DNA from 4 places in the Leuconostoc gasicomitatum LMG 18811 genome. Region 3 is predicted to be linked to each of the others. Evidence: predicted binding sites of a transcription regulator. Region 3 holds the regulator's gene; each other region holds the start of a gene.
What was found. Region 3 encodes Rex, which represses fermentation and respiration genes when NADH is low (regulators of the CRP and FNR family bind a similar motif). Its sites were predicted from a motif close to TTGTGAANTANTTCACAA; they were not measured.

Region 1 (2,211 bases), 700 kb from region 3:
GTGGCCCTTTGGAGCACGTGATAGCCGGTAAAGCAATTGCATTTGGTGAAGCCTTACAACCTGAATTTAAAGTATATGCTGCACAAGTCATTAAAAATGCACAAGCAATGGCTGATGTTTTTAATCATACTGAAGACATTCGTGTTGTGGCTGGCGGGACAGATAATCATTTGTTTAACTTGGATTTGACAAAAACCGGTTTAAACGGTAAGCAAACACAAGAATTGTTAGATACGGTTTCGATTACCACAAACAAAGAAGCGTTACCAAATGAAACTTTGAGTCCATTTGTAACCTCTGGTATTCGAATTGGCACACCTGCGATGACAACACGGGGCTTTAACGAGGCTGATGCGCGACAAGTTGCCGAGTTAATTGTCACAGCTATTCATAACTATGATGATCTAAAAGTACTAAAAGAAGTTAAAAAGGATACTGAAATTTTAGCTATGACACATTTGTTTGAATAAAGATATGTTAGATAAAAAAATAGTGCGTACTCTGCAAAAACAGCGATTGGCTAATTACGTTGGATTTCAGCGCATGCAAGAGGAAACGGCATTACGAAAGTTACTATTTCGCAGCAATCAGTGGCAAAAAGCCCAAATAATTGCTGTTTTTTTGAGTACAGCCACAGAAATCAATACACAACCAATTATTGCTCGTGCGTGGTCAGAAAGTAAGCGAACAGTTGTACCTAAAATTATTAATAAGCAAATGGTATTTGTTGAAATAACGTCTGGTTCTAACTTTAATTTAGGTCAAATGAATATTAAAGAACCAATAGATAGCACTATTTTCGATATTACTTTGATTGATTTAGCAATTGTACCAGGTCTAGCGTTTACCGTATATGGGGAGCGACTAGGTTATGGCGCTGGCTACTATGATCGTTTTCTATCGCTATTTTGTGGTGATACTGTATCATTGGCTCTAGGCGTGCAACTTGTGACATCTTTACCATTAGAAGGACATGATCAAAAAGTGAGTCATATTTTGAGTCAAAGAAAATAATAATATGATTATTACTAACCTATCTGTTGTAGATAATAAAATGCGCATTATGCTAAAGTCATGTTATTCAAATCAAATTGTTTGACTTTTCACAATGTGTTCTATATACTTACTATTTGTAATAGAAATTATGATGACTACGCATAGTATAAGGAGAATAGATTATGATGACATGGCTTCGTAACTCACCAGTCGCAATGTGGATTTTAACAATTTTACGCGTGTATTTGGGCTATCAGTGGACCTTGGATGGTTGGGAAAAAATAACAACTAGCGGTGGATTTGATGCTTCTGGACTAATTATAGGTGCGATCAAAAACCCTGTCTTAACACCAGATAAGACGAAGGCATTTCCATGGTATGATTGGTTTTTGAATGTCACAACAAGCCATGGCAAAAATACGGAAATTTTTTCATTTCTTGTCTCTTGGGGTGAACTATTAGTGGGCTTAGGTTTAATATTTGGCACACTAACACTGGCTGCAGCCTTTTTTGGACTAGTCATGAATTTTTCTTATCTCGGCGCTGGTGTTGTGTCCGTTAATCCGACATTTATAATTATTGGTGCGCTTTTGTTGATTGGCGGCTATAACTCTGGAAAAATTGGTTTAGATCATTGGGTTACACCTTATTTACGTCAAAAGTTTCCTTTTTTGAAAAATGATATTAAAGTATAACGACAAAAAACGACACGATCTCTTAAAAAGAAGCGTGTCGTTTTTGTTGCTATATGATTTTTAATCCACTAATGGCAAAATATTAACAATAGAAATGCGATCACTATCATCATTTTTTAAACGTGAGATGATGTCATTGTAACGATGTTCTGATAGCGGTTCTTTTTTGTCAAAAGTTAGAATTTTATTATCAATATGATTACTCGTACTTGGATATTCTTCAATACGATAGATAATTAATAGTTTTTTATAGGCAAATGGCTGAACAATCATACCATCCAAATGTTCTTCTACTTGCTCTGTTGTTTGATTAGCAATGTTGTCTTCAAACGCTTGCTTTGTTTTTTTAAATAAAGCCATTATTTTATCTCCGTATTTTGTTTAAAGTAAGTAGTTAATCCGTGGGTGACCAAAGTTGCAATTTGTTGTTGATATTTTTCTGTACGAATTTTTTTAAAATTTTCTGGGTTATTGATGTAGCCTAGTTCGAGTAGTACGGCGGGCCGAGTAACATGGTCTA
Region 2 (2,211 bases), 120 kb from region 3:
TGATGTATTGGTTGCAACGAAAACAGCTGTGCAGCCGATTATCAAACCAACTCAAGTTTTAGTTAAACAGCACGCAACAGCAATTGATCCTTATGATGTGAAATTTAGACAAGGATTAATGGGTCAAGAAAAGACAGTACCTTTAATTCCAGGGTCATCTGTGGCTGGTGAAATAATTGCACTAGGCGAAGAAGTCACTGGTTTTACTATTGGAGATCGAGTAGCTGCTTCACCACATTTGAATAGTTATGCTGAATTTGTCGCTTTAGGTCGCAAAACTGTGGCTAAAATACCAGATAATGTGAGTTATGCACAGGCAGCAGCTTTAGCATTGGGTGCACAAACAGGTTATCAAATAATCACTGAAGACTTGAATGTCCAGGCAGACGAGTCTGTATTAATATTAGGGGGTGCTGGTTCAGTTGGTTTGACTGCGTTACAAATGGCTAAATTACGTGGGGTAAATGAGATTTTCACGACAGCGGTTGGTGAAGGTATCAGCTTCCTAAAACAATTTGATTCGAATTTACATGTGATTGATGCACGTGCAGATCAATTGGTTAAAATAATACCAGAAGGTGTTGATGTCATTTTGGATACAATAGGTCATGATACGCTTAAACAGGCGTTGTCTGTATTAAAGCCAACAGGCCGTTTAGTGTCACTTGTTGGAGATGATAGTGATGTACGCGTTACACATGGTTACTTAAAATCAAATGGGGAACAATTAAGAGATCTCCTTCAGTTGGTATCAGAGGATAAGATCAAGGTAATTATTTCAGACATTAAGCCGTTTAATGTTGAAAATTTGAAGACATTTCAAACTCTAAAACATGTAATAGGCAAATTAGTGTTAACTTTTGAATAATGTGTTGGTAGTACGTGATGTGTCACGTACTTTTATTTTGTCAGTGAAAGTGAATCAAATCACTTTCGCTGACAAAATAAATAATAAAAAGAGCTGTAATCTTTACAAATAATAAAAAAGCGCGTACAATTAATTTGTAAATTAGTTCACATGGAAAAAGGGGTATTATTATGAAAGCAGCAGTTGTACGTGAAACACCAAATGGATACGTTGATTTAATTGATGATTGGACACCAAGGCCATTAACATTTGGTGAAGCTTTAGTAGATATGGAATATGTTGGTTTGTGCCACACAGACTTGCATGTTGCCGGTGCTGATTTTGGCAATCCAAATGAAATAGGTCAACGAAATGGTCAGTTCCGTCGTGTTATTGGTCATGAAGGTGTTGGACGTGTATCAAAGCTTGCGGAAGGTGCGGGCGATTACTTGAAAATTGGTGATCGTGTGTCAGTTGCTTGGTTCTATGACGCTTGTGGTGTATGCGATTATTGTGTTTCAGGGAATGAAACATTTTGCCGTAAAGTCCGTAACTCAGGTTATACAGTTGATGGTGCAATGTCACAACAGACTGTTGTCAATGCAAAGTATGCTGTTAAAGTACCAGAAGGATTAGATCCAGTTGAAGCCACATCAATTACGTGTGCAGGTGTGACTATGTATAAGTCACTTAAAGTTGGTGAAACAAAGCCTGGACAATGGGTTTCCGTTCATGGTGCTGGTGGTTTAGGCAATCTAGCTGTGCAGTATGCTCATAATGTTTTCGGTGCACATGTTGCTGTTATTGATGGCAATGATGACAAGCTTGCTGCTGCCAAGGCAAACGGTGCTGAGGTTTTGATTAATCGTAAGAAAGTAGCCGATGTTGCTGCTGAAGTGCAAAAGGCAACAGGTGGTGTTCATAACGCACAAGTAACGGCCGTTAATGCAGCAGCATTTGACCAAGCTGTCAGCTCATTACGCCCAATGGGTAAATTGGTCGCAGTTGCCTTACCACAAGGTGATATGGCTCTAAACATTGCAAAAACTGTATTAGATGGTATCGAAGTCCGTGGTTCATTGGTTGGTACACGTGCAGATTTGAAGGAAGCCTTTCAATTTGGTGCCGAAGGTAAAGTTAAGCCCATTGTAGAAAAAGTTAACTTTAACGATATGAACGAAGTAATTGATGAGATGAAAGCCGGAAGTATTACAGGTCGTAAAGTATTTGATTTAACAGCACTATAATGTTAATGAATGTTCAGAGCGGTAGTTGTTCTGGACGTTTTTTGTTAGATAAATAATAGTAAAACTAGTTGTGGTCATAGCGGTTAGGTCGTGCTTGTGTTAAAATTGGGTAACAGA
Region 3 (2,211 bases):
CAAAAAATGCGCGTACATCATCTTGTGTATCACCACTCGTCACCGTGACGCCATCTTTTGCAGCACGACGGATTTGATTACGATAGTCTCTTTTAAAATGCGTCATTAATTCAGTATCATTGGTAATTGGTACAGCACCCTCTCCGCGACCATCATAGTACAAAACAACATTTTTCCGAGGTTGTATATTACCATGCATATTTTTAATATCGCGATTACGTGTCACAAATCCAGCTGCTTGGTAAGCATCATTCAATATGTCACTGTACGCTACTTCAGGATCTAAACGGATTAAAAATACATTTTCTGGTAATGCCGCAAGTGCTTCTTCAAGCAACGATTTTATGAGCGCAATATTTGTCACGTCTCCAATGGGGCCTCGACCTGCGTATCCCAATAGTTTGCCTGGAACAGCCTCAACAGTTAGCACAGTTAAGACGGCATCTATTTGCCCATCTGTTTCATGATAAACATAGACATGCCCCCAATTAGCTTTTAATTCTCCCCACAAGGGGTCTTGAGTTACTTGACCACGTGGATCTTCACGTACGAAACTTTGATATGCGTTAACTTTTTCTGTATCGTTTAAATTTAAAATGGTCATGCGATTTATAATCCTGTCGTAATTGAACCGTAGTTATCAATAAAATAAACCAATGTTTGTAACTCGTTTGTTAAATCAACGTTTTGCACACGAACACCCGTTGGTACAGTTACACGTAATGGTGTAAAGTTCAAAATACCCTTAACACCAGCATCAACAAGTTGATTTGTGATATCTTGTGCAACTTCTTGTGGAACGGTTAAAATCGCGATATTAATACGCTGTGCCGTCATCTGTTCTTTTAAATCAGTCATGGCATATATTGGTACACCAGCCAAAATCGTACCAGCACGTGATTCATCAACATCAAATGCAGCAGAAATACGCATGTTTGATGATTGGTGAAAGTTAAAGTTCATCAAAGCTTGCCCTAAGTTGCCGGCACCAATTAAAGCAACGTTAATTAAACTATCTTGGTCAAGCACATTTGCAAAAAAATCAAGCAATGCTTTAACGTCATATCCATAACCTCGTTTACCCAAGGCACCAAAATAAGAGAAATCTCGACGAATCGTCGCTGCATCAAATTTAATGGCATCACTCAGTTCAGCTGACGAAATGCGATTTGTGCCAGCATCATGTAAAAACGTCAAATAGCGGTAATAAATAGGTAATCGTTTTGCTGTTGCACGTGGAATTTTAGGTTGTTGTGTCATAAGTTTCTCCAGTTTATTGTGTGCCAGATTCATCAGAAAATTCTAACAGATCCGGACATATATTCATGTTGCATGTTTTATTCACTTTGTGAACTTTTGCATAACAATTATACCATAAAAACAGGCTCTTTATCAAAAGATAGTGAGTTATTCACAAACTTGTTATGATTCAAGTAACTCAAAATCTAATCCAGGGTTTGTATTAAGGTCTAATCCAGCGAACTTTTTCTCTTTATAATTCCAATAACCGGCTGCCCCAATCATCGCAGCATTATCTCCAGTATATTGTCGCGGTACAGGTATAAATTGTGTATTTGGAAATTGTTCTAACAGTTCTGACAATGTTTGGCGTAATTGTGAATTCGCTGCCACCCCGCCTGCCAAAACAAAACTTTTCACTGGAAAATCTTGTAACGCACGACGCGTACGACCTAATAAGGCATCCACAACCGCATTTTGAAAACTAGTAGCCAAGTCATTGCGATTAATCGTTTCACCTTTTTGTTCTGCGTGGTGAACATAATTAATCACAGCGCTTTTTAGGCCAGAAAAACTAAAATCATAATTATCCTCATGCGCCATAGCCGTTGGAAATTTAATCGTTGCTTGACCAAGGTGGGCCATATCGTCAATTGTTTTACCTGCTGGATAGGGAAGTTTAAGTAAACGCCCGACCTTATCAAAACTTTCTCCGGCAGCATCATCTCGTGTTTCTCCGAGAACTAAGAAACTATTTTCTTCGCGCATTAAAACCAACTCTGTATGTCCACCAGAAACCATTAATGCTAGTGCTGGATATATAATTGGTGTATTAAAATTGGCAGCAGCAATATGTCCTGCTAAATGATTAACCGGTATAATTGGTAAGTTATGTGCTAAAGCAAAAGTCTTTGCTCCCATCAAACCAACAAGTAATGACCCTACCAAACCTGGGCCATAGGTAACAGCCAC
Region 4 (2,211 bases), 200 kb from region 3:
AGGTGGCGTTGGTGCTGGTATCGTCCCTTTGTCAGGCATATATGCGCATGCGTTTGGACGTCCAGCTGCAGCAATATTATCTCAGTTATTTCCAGCAGTTATTTTTGGTAATTTATTGGCTATTATTAGTGCCGGTTTGGTTTCTAAAATATTTATGACGAGTAAATACAATGGACACGGAGAGTTGTTACATAGTAAAAATAGCAGTGAAAAAGTTGCAAAGGAATTGAAGCCAGACTATATTCAGATGGGTGTGGGTCTTGTCATTTCGGTATCATTCTTTGTATTTGGCACAATGTTGAGTGCCCTTTTCCCAAATATTAACGCTTATGCTTTTATTATTTTAACAATTGTATTAATTAAGGCACTCGGGTTGTTACCCGTTTATTATGAAGAATCAGTGATTATGTTCGGACAACTGGTCGTAAAGAATATGACACATGCTTTACTTGCCGGTGTTGGATTATCATTGTTGAATATTAAGTTATTATTGAGTGCACTATCTTGGCAGTTTGTTGTTTTGTGTGTAACTAGTATCATCATTATATCATTAGCAAGTGCTTTCTTAGGAAAGATGTTTGGACTTTATCCAGTTGAATCAGTTATCACAGCAGGATTGGCTAATAATAGCATGGGAGGAACTGGAAACGTTGCAGTTTTGGCCGCATCAAATCGTATGCATTTGATTGCTTTTGCACAGATGGGAAATCGAATTGGTGGTGCACTCGTTTTGGTTATTGCAGGAATTTTAGTATCATTTATGAGATGAAATATAGTCATATCTGACAGATAAGTTATTTATAACTTATCTTTTTTCTGTAATGGTGTATTATAAATTTAGGGAATAAGATGTATTTCATAGATATATTGTAAATTAATACACAATCTATAAAAATAATAGAAAGCGCTTACAAATCCTATTATAACAGTAGATTAAAAACTTTTATAAAAATACTTGCTTTTTATAAACGGGTGTTATATACTTATATTGTTAAGTAATGAGCAAACAATAAAAGGAGCACATCATTATGGCAGATACAATTGTAAAAAAGCCCGTAAAAAAGGTTTTGACACCTGAAGAAAAAGCAGAACTACAAATACAAGCTGAAGCAATGACAGCAGCATTAGTTGAAAAATCAAAAATAGCATTAGCAACGTTTTCGACCTATACACAGAAACAAGTCGATAAAATCGTAGCAGCGATGGCATTAGCAGGTTCAGAAAATTCTTTAGTATTAGCTCATGCAGCCTATGATGAAACTGGTCGAGGTGTTGTTGAAGATAAAGATACAAAAAATCGTTTTGCATCAGAATCTGTTTATAACGCAATCAAGTTTGATAAGACAGTTGGTGTCATCAGCGAAGATAAAATTCAAGGGAAAGTTGAATTGGCTGCACCGTTAGGCGTCTTGGCTGGTATCGTGCCCACAACTAACCCAACATCGACAACGATTTTCAAGTCAATGCTAACAGCTAAGACACGAAACACAATCATCTTTGCATTTCATCCACAAGCACAAAAATCATCGGCACTTGCTGCCAAAATTGTTTATGATGCAGCTGTTAAAGCTGGTGCACCTGAAAACTTTATTCAGTGGATTGAAAAGCCATCACTTTATGGTACTAGTGCGTTAATTCAAAATCATAGCATAGCATCTATTCTAGCTACTGGTGGGCCTGCAATGGTTAATGCAGCCTTGAAGTCGGGAAATCCTTCGATGGGTGTTGGTGCTGGAAACGGGGCTATTTACCTAGATGCAACAGTTGATACTGATCGTGCGGTATCTGATTTGTTATTGTCAAAGCGTTTTGATAATGGTATGATCTGTGCTACTGAGAATTCAGCAGTCATTCAAGCCCCAATTTATGATGAAGTGCTTCAAAAGATGCAGGATCAAGGTGCTTATTTAGTACCTAAAAAAGACTACAAAAAAATTGCTGATTATGTGTTTAAGCCAAATGCCGAAGGCTTTGGCATTGCTGGTCCAGTTGCTGGTATGTCAGGCCGTTGGATTGCTGAACAAGCTGGTGTGAAAATTCCTGAAGGCAAAGATGTCTTACTGTTTGAATTGGATCAAAAGAATATTGGTGAAGCTTTGTCTTCAGAAAAGTTGTCACCGTTACTTTCAATTTATAAGGTTGAAAAGCGCGAAGAAGCTATTAAAACAGTACAATCATTGCTGAACTATCAAGGTGCCGGACACAATGCTG

Region 1: a site for Rex is predicted at 1,092-1,109, ahead of LEGAS_RS05400 (DoxX family membrane protein). Genes of this name have one in related genera too.
Region 2: a site for Rex is predicted at 1,003-1,020, ahead of adhP (alcohol dehydrogenase AdhP). Genes of this name have one in related genera too.
Region 4: a site for Rex is predicted at 868-885, ahead of adhE (bifunctional acetaldehyde-CoA/alcohol dehydrogenase). Genes of this name have one in related genera too.

What each region holds. Positions count from the first base shown of each region.
Region 1 is NC_014319.1:1,108,269-1,110,479, reverse strand. Features, by position in the region: gene glyA (serine hydroxymethyltransferase) at 1-470, shown strand, start outside; gene LEGAS_RS05405 (5-formyltetrahydrofolate cyclo-ligase) at 475-1,014, shown strand; gene LEGAS_RS05400 (DoxX family membrane protein) at 1,179-1,691, shown strand; gene LEGAS_RS05395 (hypothetical protein) at 1,752-2,051, opposite strand; gene LEGAS_RS05390 (N-acetylmuramoyl-L-alanine amidase family protein) at 2,051-2,211, opposite strand, start outside.
Region 2 is NC_014319.1:288,018-290,228, forward strand. Features, by position in the region: gene LEGAS_RS01405 (NADP-dependent oxidoreductase) at 1-868, shown strand, start outside; gene adhP (alcohol dehydrogenase AdhP) at 1,039-2,094, shown strand.
Region 3 is NC_014319.1:404,543-406,753, reverse strand. Features, by position in the region: gene LEGAS_RS02010 (lipid II:glycine glycyltransferase FemX) at 1-604, opposite strand, end outside; gene LEGAS_RS02005 (redox-sensing transcriptional repressor Rex) at 610-1,260, opposite strand; gene tsaD (tRNA (adenosine(37)-N6)-threonylcarbamoyltransferase complex transferase subunit TsaD) at 1,423-2,211, opposite strand, start outside.
Region 4 is NC_014319.1:209,172-211,382, forward strand. Features, by position in the region: gene LEGAS_RS01065 (2-hydroxycarboxylate transporter family protein) at 1-769, shown strand, start outside; gene adhE (bifunctional acetaldehyde-CoA/alcohol dehydrogenase) at 1,029-2,211, shown strand, end outside.